One region of the Rubrivivax sp. JA1055 genome, then DNA from elsewhere that is predicted to be linked to it. Evidence: predicted binding sites of a transcription regulator. Region 1 holds the regulator's gene; each other region holds the start of a gene.
What was found. The regulator HrcA, encoded in region 1, represses chaperone genes, less so after heat shock. The targets are predictions, from matches to a motif close to TTAGCACTCNNNNNNNNNGAGTGCTAA.
Positions count from the first base shown of each region.

Region 2: rpoH (RNA polymerase sigma factor RpoH) is a predicted target of HrcA. The motif match lies at 1,276-1,302, and genes of this name have one in related genera.
Region 3: groES (co-chaperone GroES) is a predicted target of HrcA. The motif match lies at 2,185-2,211, and genes of this name have one in related genera.

Region 1 is NZ_JAJKFP010000007.1:293,076-297,553, forward strand. Features, by position in the region: gene recN (DNA repair protein RecN) at 1-259, opposite strand, end outside; gene LOC65_RS17910 (NAD kinase) at 476-1,351, opposite strand; gene hrcA (heat-inducible transcriptional repressor HrcA) at 1,399-2,424, shown strand; gene LOC65_RS17920 (transporter substrate-binding domain-containing protein) at 2,744-4,478, shown strand, end outside.
Region 2 is NZ_JAJKFP010000001.1:473,314-477,791, forward strand. Features, by position in the region: gene LOC65_RS01960 (CHASE domain-containing protein) at 1-136, shown strand, start outside; gene LOC65_RS01965 (DUF4878 domain-containing protein) at 223-597, shown strand; gene LOC65_RS01970 (YiiX/YebB-like N1pC/P60 family cysteine hydrolase) at 566-1,237, shown strand; gene rpoH (RNA polymerase sigma factor RpoH) at 1,347-2,267, shown strand; gene LOC65_RS01980 (SCO family protein) at 2,325-2,936, opposite strand; gene LOC65_RS01985 (trans-aconitate 2-methyltransferase) at 3,020-3,931, opposite strand; gene LOC65_RS01990 (ComF family protein) at 3,952-4,478, shown strand, end outside.
Region 3 is NZ_JAJKFP010000001.1:595,288-599,765, forward strand. Features, by position in the region: gene LOC65_RS02620 (ferritin family protein) at 1-75, shown strand, start outside; gene nifA (nif-specific transcriptional activator NifA) at 286-2,067, shown strand; gene groES (co-chaperone GroES) at 2,310-2,600, shown strand; gene groL (chaperonin GroEL) at 2,634-4,280, shown strand; gene LOC65_RS02640 (DUF1631 family protein) at 4,409-4,478, shown strand, end outside.

The sequences.
Region 1 (4,478 bases):
GCTCGGCGGCGAAGCCGGCCTCGTCCAGCCAGGCGGCCAGCGAAGGCGGGGCGTCGAACTCGGCGGCCACTTCGGCGCGTGCCGCGCCTTCGCGCACCAGCGCCGCGTCGCCGCGAGCGCCCAGCGCCAGCTGCAGCGCGTCGATCAGGATGGACTTGCCGGCACCGGTCTCGCCGGTGAGCACGCTGAAGCCGGCGTCCAGCTCGATCTCCAGGCGTTCGACGATGACGACGTCGCGAAGAGAAAGTCGGCGGAGCATGTCAGTCGGTCAGGTTGCCAAGCAACAAGGCAGCGTCAGGAATTCGGCGTCTCAAGCTGCCGCCGTGGACCGGCTTCGCCGGGCCACTGGCGGCGCCCCCTGGGGGGCTGCGGCGGGACGTGCACGGTCCGGTGGACCGTGCGCGCCAGCTGCAGGGCCGGGTCACCGGCCCGGCGCGGCCTGCAAGGCGCGCCGAAGGCGCTTCGGGGGGGGCCATCACACTACGCCTTCGTACCAGCGCAGCTTGCGGCGGAGGGTGGCGTAGTAGCTCCAGCCGCGCGGATGAAGAAAACGAACCTTGTAGGCCGAGCGCTGCACCAGCACGCAGTCGCCGTGCTGCAGGCTGGCCAGGCTGTGCATGTCGAAGTGCGCCGAGGCGTCGCGGCCGGCGACCAGCGTGATGCGCACCGTCGCGCTGTCGGGCAGCACGATCGGCCGGTTGGACAGCGTGTGCGAGGCGATCGGCGCGAACACCAGCCCGGCGATGCCGGGGTGCAGGATCGGCCCGCCGGCGGACAGCGCGTAGGCGGTCGAGCCGGTCGGCGTGGCGATGATCAGGCCGTCGCAGCGCAGGTTGGCGACGAAGTCGTCGTCGACGTCGACCCGCAGCTCGACCATGCTGGCCGTGACGCCGCGCGCCACCACCACGTCGTTCAGCGACAGCGCCTCGTGGATCGGCTGGCCGTCGCGGAAGACCTGGCCTTCGAGCATCGAGCGATGCTCTTCCTCGTAGTCGCCGGCGATCAGCGTCGCGAGCGCCTCCTTGTACTGGCCCACCGGCACGTCGGTGATGAAACCCAGCCGGCCCTGGTTGATGCCGACCAGCGGCAGGTTGTGGCGCGAGAACTCGCGCGCGATGCCGAGCATCGTGCCGTCGCCGCCGACGACGACGGCGAAGTCGCAGCGTTCGCCCAGCGACTGCGCGTCGTGGGCGCCGAACTCGGCGATGCCGGTGGCCTCGGCGGTCTCGCGCTCGAAGGACACCGCGACGTCCTGCTGCTGCAGGAAACGCGCAAGCTCCAGCAGCACCGGGGCGATGCCCTGTGCCTGGTACTTTCCGACGATCGCGGCATGGCGGAACGGGGCCGGCATGCGGCGCATTACACCATAGGGAAAACTGCTCCCTACAATCCGAAACCATGCTCGACGACCGCGCCAAGACGCTGCTGAAAGCCCTCGTGGAGCGCTACATCGCCGACGGTCAGCCGGTGGGGTCGCGCACGCTGTCGCGCGCCTCCGGGCTGGACCTGTCGCCGGCGACGATCCGCAACGTGATGGCCGACCTGGAAGAGCTCGGCCTGATCGCCAGCCCGCACACCAGCGCCGGCCGCATCCCGACGGCGCGCGGCTACCGGCTGTTCGTCGACACGATGCTCACCGCACGCCCGATCGACCTGCAGACCGTCGCCCCGGAGCTGGCCGCCGCGCGCGAGCAGCTGCATCCCGACCAGCCGCAGCGTGTCATCGCCCAGGCGGCTTCGCTGCTGTCCAACCTGTCGAGCTTCGTCGGCGTCGTCAGCGCGCCGCGCAAGGCCGGGCTGATCCACCACATCGAGTTCCTGCGCCTGGGCGAACGCCGCGTGCTGGTGATCCTCGTCGCGCCCGACGGCGACGTGCAGAACCGCGTCATCTTCACCGCCCGCGACTACACCCAGGCCGAGCTGATCGAGGCCACCAACTTCCTCAACGCCCACTACACCGGGCTGGCGATCGAGGAGGTGCGCGAGCGCCTGAAACACGAGGTCGACGCGCTGCGCGGCGAGATCGCCCAGCTGATGCAGGCCGCGGTGCAGGCCGGCGAGGAGCTGGCCGGGCGCAGCGAGAACGTCGTCGTCTCCGGCGAGCACAACCTGCTGGGCGTGCAGGACCTGGGCCACGACATGGCCGGGCTGCGCCGGCTGTTCGACGTCTTCGAGCAGAAGACCGAGCTGATGCGGCTGCTCGACGTCAGCAGCCGGGCCGAGGGGGTGCGCATCTACATCGGCGGCGAGAGCCAGGTCGTGCCGTTCGAGGAGCTGTCGGTCGTCACCGCCCCCTACGAGGTGGACGGGCGCATCGTCGGCACGCTGGGCGTCATCGGCCCGACGCGCATGGCCTACGACCGCATGATCCGCATCGTCGACATCACCGCCCGGCTGGTGGGCAACGCGCTGTCCTCGCGCTGAGCGCGCGCCACGCAGACCGCCTGCGTGTGAGGGATTGCCGGCCCGGCGTTGAGAAATGTCAGCCCCGTGGGGGGCGAGCCGATACACGCTGCAACGGTGTGGCCGGTATAAACCGCGTTGAGCCGCGTGCAGCGAAGGCGCGGTCGCCATCTTCTCCGGCGCGGACCCGGCGCGACAGACGCCGTCCGCAGGCCAGTCTGGCGGGGGCGATCACCCGGTCTCCGCCACGGGAGTTCGGTTGTTCGTTCGCGTTCGTCGTCTCACGGAGCCTCGGTGCCCTGCGGTCTTCCATCCGCCCCGGTTCGCGCATGTCCTGGCGATGCTCGTGTTCGCCTTTGTCGCCGCCGGCAACGCGCTGGCGCAGGACCGCGGGCTGCGCGTCATCAGCGACGAGAACTACCCGCCGTTCCTGTTCCGTGACGCCGACGGCCAGGTCCAGGGCTATCTGGTCGACTACTGGAAACTCTGGCAGCGCCGCACCGGCGTGCGCGTCGAGCTGATCGCCACCGGCTGGGTCGAGGCCCAGCGGCGTGTGCAGGCCGGCGAGGCCGACGTCATCGACCTGATCTACCGCACCCCGGCGCGCGAGGCGATCTACGACTTCTCCTCGCCGCACGCGCAGCTGCCGGTCAACATCTACAGCCACGTCGGGCTGAGCGGGGTGAACAGCGTCGCCACGCTGAAGGGTCTGCCGGTGGGTGTGCAGGCGGGTGACGCCTGCATCGACAAGCTGCACGAGCACGGCATCGACTCGCTCGTCGAGTACGCCAACTACGACGCGCTGATCGCCGGCGCCAAGCGCGCCGAGGTGCGCCTGTTCTGTCTCGACCAGGCCCCGGCCAACTTCTACCTCTACAAGTTCGGCGCCGAACGCGAGTTCAAGCGTGCGTTCCAGCTCTACACCGGGCAGTTCCACCGCGCCGTGCGCAAGGGCGACAGCGCGACGCTGGCGCTGGTCGACCGGGGCGTCGCGGCGATCTCGCCCGAGGAGGACGAGGCGCTGCGCATCGCCTGGTTCGGCGAGCCGCTGCGCGGTGCGTCCTACGTCGACCAGCTGTGGTGGATCGCCCCCGGCGTGCTGGCGCTGGGCGGGGCGCTTCTGCTGTGGAACGTCTCGCTGCGCCGGCGCGTGGCCGGGCGCACCGCCGAGCTGCAGGACGCGCTGGGCGAGCTGCGCAACGCGCACGCGGTCGCCGAGTCGGTGCGCGCCAACCTGGCCGCGACGCTGTCGGCCATCCCCGACCTGCTGTTCGAGTTCGACGCCCAGGGCCGATACCTGGACGTCTATTCCGGCGGCAGCAGCACCCGGCTGCTGTACCGGGACTCCGACGAGATCATCGGCCGCCGCGTCGGCGAGGTCCTGCCCGCCGACGCCGCGGCGATCGTGCTGGAGTCGATCGCCGTGGCGCTGCGCGACGGTGCGGATTACGGCCGGACGATGGAGCTCGACATCGGCGGCCAGCCGCACTGGTTCGAGCTGTCGACCACGCGCAAGGCCACCGGCCACGTGCTGACCCTGTCGCGCGACATCACCCGGCGCCGCGCCGCCGAGGAGGCGCTGCTGCAGGCCCGCGAACGCGAGGTCATCGCCGAACGCGACCGCCGCCTGCGGGCGCTGAGCGACGCTGCGCCGCTGCCGATGCTGTACCTGCGCGGCGAGGTCGTCGAGTCGAGCAACGTCGCCTTCCGCGAGCTGTTCGGCGTCGACGAGCACGAACTCGGCAGCTTCGACGCCTGGTGGCGCCTGGTCTGCCCGGACGACGCCGCGCGCGAGGCGATGCAGCGCGCCTGGCGCGAGGCGGTCGAACGCGCGGCCCGCGAAGGCGGGCGCGTGCACGAGATCGAGTGCCGCGTGCGCGTGCGCGGCGGCCTCGACCTGGTGCTGCTGGCCGGTGGCCAGCAACTGGGCGACGGCATGGTCGTCACGCTCGCCGACATCACGCCGCTCAAGCGTGCCCAGGAGCTTGCCGAGGCCGCCAGCGCTGCCAAGAGCGCCTTCCTGGCGACGATGAGCCACGAGATCCGCACGCCGATGAACGCGATCATCGGCATGA
Region 2 (4,478 bases), on a different contig from region 1:
CGCGACGACGGCGCGCATGCAGGAGGCGCTGACGCTGGGCGCGGCGCAGTACGTCACCAAGCCGCTGGACGTGCGCCGCTTCCTGCGCACCGTCGACGAGGCGCTGGCGTCGCACGAGACACGCTGGGGCTTGTGACGGGCGGAGCACCTCGAACGTGGCCGCTGCCTCGGCGGGCCGTCGCTACACTCGACGCGACAAGATCCGATGCCCAGGGAGGGTTCATGAGAGCGTTCAAGATCGCGGCGCTTGCCGCGCCGCTGCTGCTGGTGGCCGGTTGCGCCAAGTCGCCGGAGTCGACGGTCGAGAGTTTCTACACCGCCGTCGGCAAGGGGCAGATCACCGAGGCCCAGAGTTATCTGTCGCAGCAGATCGTGGCCCTGCTCGGGCCGCAGAAGATCAGCGCGGCGCTGGCCAAGGAGTCGACCCGCGTCGGCGAATGCGGCGGCATCAAGTCGGTCGAGGTCAAGCTGTCGGGCGAGGGCGAGGTCCGCCAGGGCAGCGCCACCGTCAGCTACAAGGGCCAGTGCCCCGCGAAGACCGAGGCGGTCAAGCTCATCCAGGAAGATGGCAAGTGGAAGATCGGCGCGGCGAAGTAGCCGGCCGGCGGCGCCGCTGACGGCGCTGGGCCTGGGGGTCGCGCTGGCCGCAGCGGCGGCCGTCTCGGCGACGCTGCGCGCCGATCGCACACCGCCGGTCGAAGCCGGGCCCGTGACACCGCTGCCGGCCGTGCAGGTCTTGCGCGACGGCGATCTCGTCTTCCGGCGCGGACGTGACCTGATGGCCGGCATCGTCCTCGCGCAGGACGACCGGGCGCGTTTCTCCCACGTCGGCATGCTGCTGATCGACGACGGCCGGCCGATGGTCGTGCATGCGACGCCGGGCGAGGGCCAGGGCCCGTCGGGCGTGCTGCGCGAGTCGTTGCAGGCCTTCGCCGCCGCGGAACTCGCGGCCGAGGTCGCAGTCTTCCGGGCGCCGAACCTGACCCCGGCGGCCGGCGCGGCGCTGCGGCGTTATCTCGAAGCCCAGGTCGGCAAGCCTTTCGACCTCGGATTCGTGTACTCGGACGACACCACGATGTACTGCACCGAGCTGGTGTTGAAAGCCCTGCGCGCCGGCGGCGTCGACCTGGCGCCGCGCCTGGCCACGGTCAGCGCGCCGACACTGCGCGAGCCGGCCTATTCGCCGGATGGTCTGCGCCGCGACGCGATGCTCTCGGAGATTCGAGACCAGCCATGAATGTAGGCACACGCTCACAACGGCGACACAGCCGGTCTTTAGCACTCATCCTGACCGAGTGCTAATATTTTGTGGAACTCGAGACCTCCTCCAGGACTCCCAAGCCACCATGAACCCTGCCCCCACCGCCCTGACCGTCCGCGATCCGTGGGCCCTGGTGCCCTCGATCGGCCATCTCGACGCCTACATCACGGCCGTCAATCGCCTGCCGATGCTCAGCGCACAAGAAGAAGTGGCGCTCGGCAAGCGCCTGCGCGAGCACGGCGACCTCGAAGCCGCCGGCCGCCTGGTGCTGTCGCACCTGCGCCTCGTCGTCTCGGTCTCGCGCCAGTACCTGGGCTACGGCCTGCCGCACGGCGACCTGATCCAGGAAGGCAACGTCGGCCTGATGAAGGCCGTCAAGCGCTTCGACCCCGACCAGGGCGTGCGCCTGGTCAGCTACGCGCTGCACTGGATCAAGGCCGAGATCCACGAATACATCCTGAAGAACTGGCGCATGGTCAAGGTCGCGACGACCAAGGCCCAGCGCAAGCTGTTCTTCAACCTGCGCTCGATGAAGCAGGGCCTGAAGGCCGACGCCGCCGAGGCCGACCTGCACCGCAGCACGCTGACGCCGGCCGAGGTCGAGACCGTCGCGCGCGAGCTGAACGTCAAGCCCGACGAAGTCGTCGAGATGGAGACCCGGCTCGCCGGCGGCGACGTCGCGCTGGAGCCGCAGACCGACGACAGCGAGGAGAGCTTCGCGCCGATCGCCTACCTGGCCGACGAGGCCAGCGAGCCGACGCGCCTGCTCGAGGCCCGCCGCCGCGACTGGCTGTCCGGCGACGGCATCGCCCAGGCGCTGTCGGTGCTGGACGCACGCAGCCGCCGCATCGTCGAGGAGCGCTGGCTGAAGGTCAACGACGACTCCAGCGGCGGCATGACGCTGCACGAACTGGCGGCCGAATACGGCGTCAGCGCCGAGCGCATCCGCCAGATCGAGGTCGCGGCGATGAAGAAGATGCGCAAGGCGCTCGAGGCCGCCGCCTGACGCGCCGCCGCCGCCCTGCCCCACCGCCGGGCCGCCTTCGGGCGGCCCGCATCGTTTTCAGGCGGCCTTCTCGTCGAGCAGGATCTTCAGGTCGTGCCGGAGCTTGTCGATGCCGGCGCCGTAGCGCGTGAACACGCGCACCCGGCCCTGGGCGTCGAAGACGTAGGAGCCGGCGGTGTGGTCGATCGTGTAGCTGGTCGGCGTCTGGCCGGCGACCTTGTTGTAGAAGACCTTGAACTGCTTGGCCGCGGCCTTGGTCTCTTCGGGCGTGCCGCGCAACGCGACGAAGCCGGGGTCGAAGTTGGCGACGTAGGCCTTCAGCATCTCCGGCGTGTCGCGCTCGGGGTCGACGCTGACGAACACGCCCTGGATGCGCTCGCCGTCGGGCCCCAGCTGGCGCTTGACCTCGGCGAGCTCGACCATCGTCGTCGGGCAGACGTCGGGGCACTGGGTGTAGCCGAAGAAGACCACCGTGACCTTGCCGCGGAAGTCCTGCAGGCTGCGCCGGCGGCCGTCGGCGTCGGGCAGGTTCAGCTCTTTCGCGTAGTCGGCGCCGGTGATGTCGACGCCGTCGAAGCCGGCACGCGGCGGGCTGTTGCCACTGTCACAGGCGGCGAGCGCGAGCGCCGCGGCGGCGGCGAGGATCAGACGGCGGGAACGGACAGTCATGGCCTGAGGAGCGCGAACGGACGGAAGCGGCAAGCCTAGCAGCGTTGCGAGGCTGCCCCTGACGGCGCCGGGGCGCGGGGGCATCAGCCGCGGCCGGGACGCCCGGCGCGCACCATGCTGCGCAGGTCGTCGAGCGGCACCGCGGTCTGCGCCGCGACACGCGGCCGCGGCGGCGGCCGGAAGGCGTGGCCGAAGACGATCTCGAAAGCGAGCGCCGGGCGGCCATCGGCAGCGGCGTCGGCGGCGAGCGCCGCCTCGAGCCGCCGACGCCAGCGCGGCGTGCGCAGGCCGGCGTGGCGCGACACCGCGACGTTGCCGCCCAGGGTGCGCAGCTCGGCGATCGCCGCCGCCGCGTCGGGCCAGGTCAGCGTGACGATCTCCTGGTCCATCACCGGGTCGGCGAAACCGGCCTCGACCAGCATGTCGCCGAGGTCATGCATGTCGACGAAGGGCGCGAACGGCGCCGGCCAGCCCTGCGCGGCATAGAGCGAACGCAGCCGCTCCAGCGTGCCCGGGCCGAGTGTCGAGAACATCAGGAACCCGTCGACGGCCAGCGCCCGGTGCCAGCGCGCCATCGCGGCCCGCGGGTCGGCGACACCGTGCAGCATCATGTTCGCCCAGACCAGCTCGGCGCCGCCCGGCGGCACGTCGGCCTCGGCCAGCACCTGCAGCGGGCGAGCGCCGCCCCAGCGCCGCGGCGACCACCACGGCGCTGCGGCCGGCGCCGGCGCGGCCTCGGACTCGACGGCGACGATCTCGGCGGCCGGATAGGCCGCGGCCAGCACGCCGCGGCTGGCGCCGGTGGCGGCCCACCAGTCGAGCACCTTCGCCGGCTGCTTGCGGATGACCGCCAGGCGGTCGGCCATGCGGCGCGCGACCTCGCCGTGCAGCCAGGGCGGCGCGTCGGCGGCGCGCAGGCGGCGCAGCACGCGGGCCAGCGCCGCCTCGTCGAGCGGGCGGCGCGTGCTGCGCTCGGCGGCGTCGGTCTCGGGCATGCGGCCAGTATATTGAGACCATGCTTTCGGCCGCCTGGCTCGCCCGCTTGCCCGGACAGTGCGAGGTCTGCCGCAGCGCCACCCGCGCGGCGCTGTGCGCCGACTGCGTCGCACGTTTCGCCGCACCGCGGCCACGCTGCCGCCGCTGCGCGCTGCCGCTGGCCGCCGGCGATCTGTGCGGCGAATGCCGCCAGCACCCGCCGCCGTTCGAGCACACCGCCTGCGCCGCCGACTACGGTTTCCCCTGGGACGGCCTGGTCGCGGCGCTGAAGTTCCACGGCCGCGTCGAACTCGCCGCCGCGCTGGCGCCGCTCGTGGCCGACGCCGCCGCGGCGCTGCCGGTGCCGGAGGTCGTCGTGCCGGTGCCGCTGTCGGCCCGGCGGCTGGCCGAGCGCGGCTACAACCAGGCCTGGGAGATCGCGCGCCGCGCCGCCCGGCAACGCGGCGTGCCGGCGCGCACCGACTTGCTGGAACGGCTGATCGACACGCCGCCGCAGGCCGAGCTGGGGCGCGCCGAACGCCTGGCCAATCTGCGCGCCGCCTTCCA
Region 3 (4,478 bases), on a different contig from region 1:
GCCGGCGAGTTCGCCGCCGAGGAAGCGCAGCACGTCGCCGAGCTCGAGAAGCTCGCCGCCGCCGCGGCTCGCTGACCCGCCCCCCGCGCTCTGCAGGCAGGCCCTTTGCGCTGCCTCAAGCCGCCGTCGGCCTCCCTCGACTGTCGGCGCGATTCGGCGTGCTTCTTGCACTGACACCATAGACCGGCGGCGGCAAGGCGGGCGATGCCCGCCAACGATGCGCCGGGCGCCCCGAGGTGGCCCGCCGCACCGTCTCGCCCGCCGGTCAGACGCAGGAGGTGCGTGATGTCGAGTCGCACGGCGCTGAGCGAGCGCTATCAGGTTCAGCTCAGCACGGTTTACGAGGTCTGCCGCGTTCTGGGAGCGTCGCTCGACATCGAGCGCACCTTCCGCGTGGCCTTGAACACGCTGTCGGCGCAGCTCGGGCTGCAGCGCGCGATGGTCGTGATGCCGGCCGAGGACGGCGGCCATCTGCTGCGCATCCACAGCTGGGTCGGGCTGGACCGCGACCAGGCGGCGCGTGGCCACTGGCGCAGCGGCGAAGGTGTCATCGGCCGGGTCTACGCCAGCGGCATGGCCGCCGTCGTGCCCGACGTGCAGGACTCGCCCGAGTTCCTCGACCGCACCGGCGCCTTCGGCGCGCGCGACGACCGCCGCCTGGCCTTCATCGTCGTGCCGATGAAGACCGAGCGCGCGACCGTCGGCGTGCTCGCCGCGCAGCGCGAGATGGAAGACGGCGCGCGCCTCACCGACGACCAGCGCCTGCTGACGATGGTCGCGACGCTGCTGGCGCAGTCGGCGGCGCTGCACCTGGCGGTGGCCGAGGAGCATTCGCGCCTGCTGCAGGAGACGACGCGGCTGCAGAAGGCGCTGGCGCGCGAGCCGCGCGGCCGGCTGGCGCTGGACAACGTCATCGGCGAATCGCGTGCGATGCAGCAGGTGTTCACCGAGGTGCACCAGGCCGCGCCGTCGCGTGCCACGGTGCTGCTGCGCGGCGAGAGCGGCACCGGCAAGGAGGCGATCGCCCGCGCGATCCACTTCCTGTCGCCGCGCAAGGACGCGCCGTTCATCAAGGTCAACTGCGCGGCGCTGACCGAGTCGCTGCTGGAGAGTGAGCTCTTCGGCCACGAACGCGGCGCCTTCACCGGCGCCGTCGGCGAACGCAAGGGCCGTTTCGAGCTGGCCCACGGCGGCACGCTGTTCCTCGACGAGATCGGCGACGTCTCGCCCGGCTTCCAGGCCAAGCTGCTGCGCGTGCTGCAGGAGCGCGAGTTCGAGCGTGTCGGCGGCAGCAAGCCGGTGAAGGTCGACGTGCGCCTGATCTGCGCCACCAACCGCGACCTCGAGAAGATGGTGCAGCGCGGCGAGTACCGCGCCGACCTGTACTACCGCATCAACGTCGTCTCGATCTTCCTGCCGCCGCTGCGCGAGCGCCGCAGCGACATCCCGCCGCTGGTCACGCACTTCATCGACCGTTTCAACAAGGAGAACCGGCGCCAGCTGAAGGTCACGCCGGAGGCGATGAAGGTGCTGACCGCCTGCTACTGGCCGGGCAACGTGCGCGAGCTGGAGAACTGCATCGAACGCACCGCGACGATGGTCCAGGGCGACCTGATCCGCGACCTCGCCTTCCCCTGCCGCAACAACCGCTGCCTGACGCAGACGCTGCACTTCCTCGACAAGGCCGACGCCGTGGCGGCCGTGGCCGGCGCCCACGGCTTCAACGGCCACGCGGCGCCACCGGCGAACGGCCACGCGCCCTCGCCGGCGGCGGCCGACGCGTCGTCGTGGTCGATGCCGGCCCCCGCGCCGGCCCCGCCGCTGGCCGAGGCCGGCGCGGCGGAGACGGCGGCCGACGGCGTCACGCGCATCGGCCCGACGCAGCAGCTGCCGCCGCCGGTCTCGCGCCTGGCCGGCCCGGCGCCCGACGGCGAGCGTGACCGCCTGATCTGGGCCATGGAGCAGTGCGGCTGGGTGCAGGCCAAGGCCGCGCGGCTGCTGCGCATCACGCCGCGCCAGCTCGGCTACGCGCTGCAGAAGCACCGCATCGAGGTGCGCAAGCTCTGAGCCGCACCGCCGCGCCCGGGCCGGCGGCCGGTGCCGCGCCGCGGGCCGCCGGCCACGGCATAGGGAGATGCCCGACCGGCTCTTGAAGCCCGGGAACCGACCCCTATAATCCGTTTGCTAGCACTCGCCACGGGTGAGTGCTAACGACCGAGGCAGATTCGCTGCCCCCCGGTTGCCGCATGTCAGCGAGCGCTGCCTGCGCGGCGCTCCAGTGCCATAACGTGACTCCCAAGGAGATGTGAATGAAGCTTCGTCCGCTGCACGATCGCGTGATCGTCAAGCGTCTCGAGAACGAGACCAAGACCGCCTCCGGCATCGTCATCCCCGACAACGCGGCCGAGAAGCCCGATCAGGGTGAAGTCCTGGCGGTCGGCCCGGGCAAGCGCAACGACAAGGGCGACTTCGTCGCGCTGAACATCAAGGTCGGCGACCGCGTGCTGTTCGGCAAGTACAGCGGCCAGACCGTCAAGGTCGACGGCGACGAGCTGCTGGTGATGCGCGAAGAAGACCTCTTCGCCGTCGTCGAGAAGTAATCCCCCTCCCCCCAGATTTCGAAGAGGTAGCACATGGCTGCTAAGGACGTGGTTTTCGGCGCTGACGCGCGCCACCGCATGGTCGAAGGCGTGAACGTTCTCGCCAACGCCGTCAAGGTCACCCTGGGCCCCAAGGGCCGCAACGTGGTGCTCGAGCGCTCGTTCGGCGCCCCCACCGTCACCAAGGACGGTGTCTCGGTCGCCAAGGAGATCGAGCTCAAGGACAAGCTCCAGAACATGGGCGCGCAGATGGTCAAGGAAGTCGCTTCCAAGACCAGCGACAACGCCGGTGACGGCACCACGACCGCGACCGTGCTGGCGCAGTCGATCGTGCGCGAAGGCATGAAGTTCGTCGCCGCGGGCATGAACCCGATGGACCTGAAGCGCGGCATCGACAAGGCCGTCGCCGCCCTGACGGACGAGCTGAAGAAGGCCTCCAAGCCGACGACGACGAGCAAGGAAATCGGCCAGGTCGGCTCGATCTCCGCCAACAGCGACGAGTCGATCGGCAAGATCATCGCCGACGCGATGGACAAGGTCGGCAAGGAAGGCGTCATCACCGTCGAAGACGGCAAGAGCCTGAACAACGAACTCGACGTCGTCGAGGGCATGCAGTTCGACCGCGGCTACCTGTCGCCGTACTTCATCAACAACCCGGAAAAGCAGGTTGCCGTCCTCGACAACCCGTTCGTGCTGCTGTTCGACAAGAAGATCAGCAACATCCGTGACCTGCTGCCGATCCTCGAGCAAGTCGCCAAGGCCGGCCGTCCGCTGCTGATCATCGCCGAGGAAGTCGAAGGCGAAGCGCTGGCCACCCTGGTGGTCAACACGATCCGCGGCATCCTGAAGGTCGTCGCCGTCAAGGCCCCGGGCTTCGGTGACCGCCGCAAGGCCATGCTCGAGGACATCGCCATCCTGACGGGCGGCAAGGTCATCGCCGAGGAAGTCGGCCTGACGCTCGAGAAGGCCACGCTGGCCGACCTGGGCCAAGCCAAGCGCGTCGAAGTCGCCAAGGAAAACACCACGATCATCGACGGCGCCGGCAAGGCCGCCGACATCGAGGCGCGTGTCAAGCAGATCCGCGTCCAGATCGAGGAAGCGACCTCCGACTACGACCGCGAGAAGCTGCAAGAGCGCGTGGCCAAGCTGGCCGGCGGCGTGGCCGTCATCAAGGTCGGTGCCGCCACCGAAGTCGAGATGAAGGAAAAGAAGGCCCGTGTCGAAGACGCGCTGCACGCCACCCGTGCCGCCGTCGAGGAAGGCATCGTGGCCGGTGGTGGTGTCGCGCTGCTGCGCGCCCGCGCCGCCGTGGCCGCTGGCCTGAAGGGCGACAACCACGACCAGGACGCCGGCATCAAGATCGTGCTGCGCGCCGTCGAGCAGCCGCTGCGCGAGATCGTGGCCAACGCCGGTGGCGAGCCCAGCGTCGTGATCAACAAGGTCCTCGAAGGCGCCGGCAACTTCGGCTACAACGCCGCCAACGACACCTACGGCGACATGATCGAGATGGGCATCCTGGACCCGACCAAGGTGACCCGCACCGCGCTGCAGAACGCCGCCTCCGTCGCCAGCCTGATGCTGACGACCGAGTGCATGGTCGCCGAGGCGCCGAAGGAAGAAGCCCCGATGCCCGCCGGCGGCGGCATGGGTGGCATGGGCGGCATGGGCATGGACATGTAAGTCCGGCCCGGCACGCCTGCCGAGCGAAAACCCGCCTCCGCCGGAGGCGGGTTTTTTTCGTTTTGAACCGCATCCCGGGCGCTTTACCGGCCTTCCGCCGGCGCTGCGGCGTCCGATAATCAGTGCTGATGTCCTCCGCCACGACCGTTTCGGCAGCGCTGCGGCAGTTCGTCGACGACGAACTTCTGCGCATGCCCA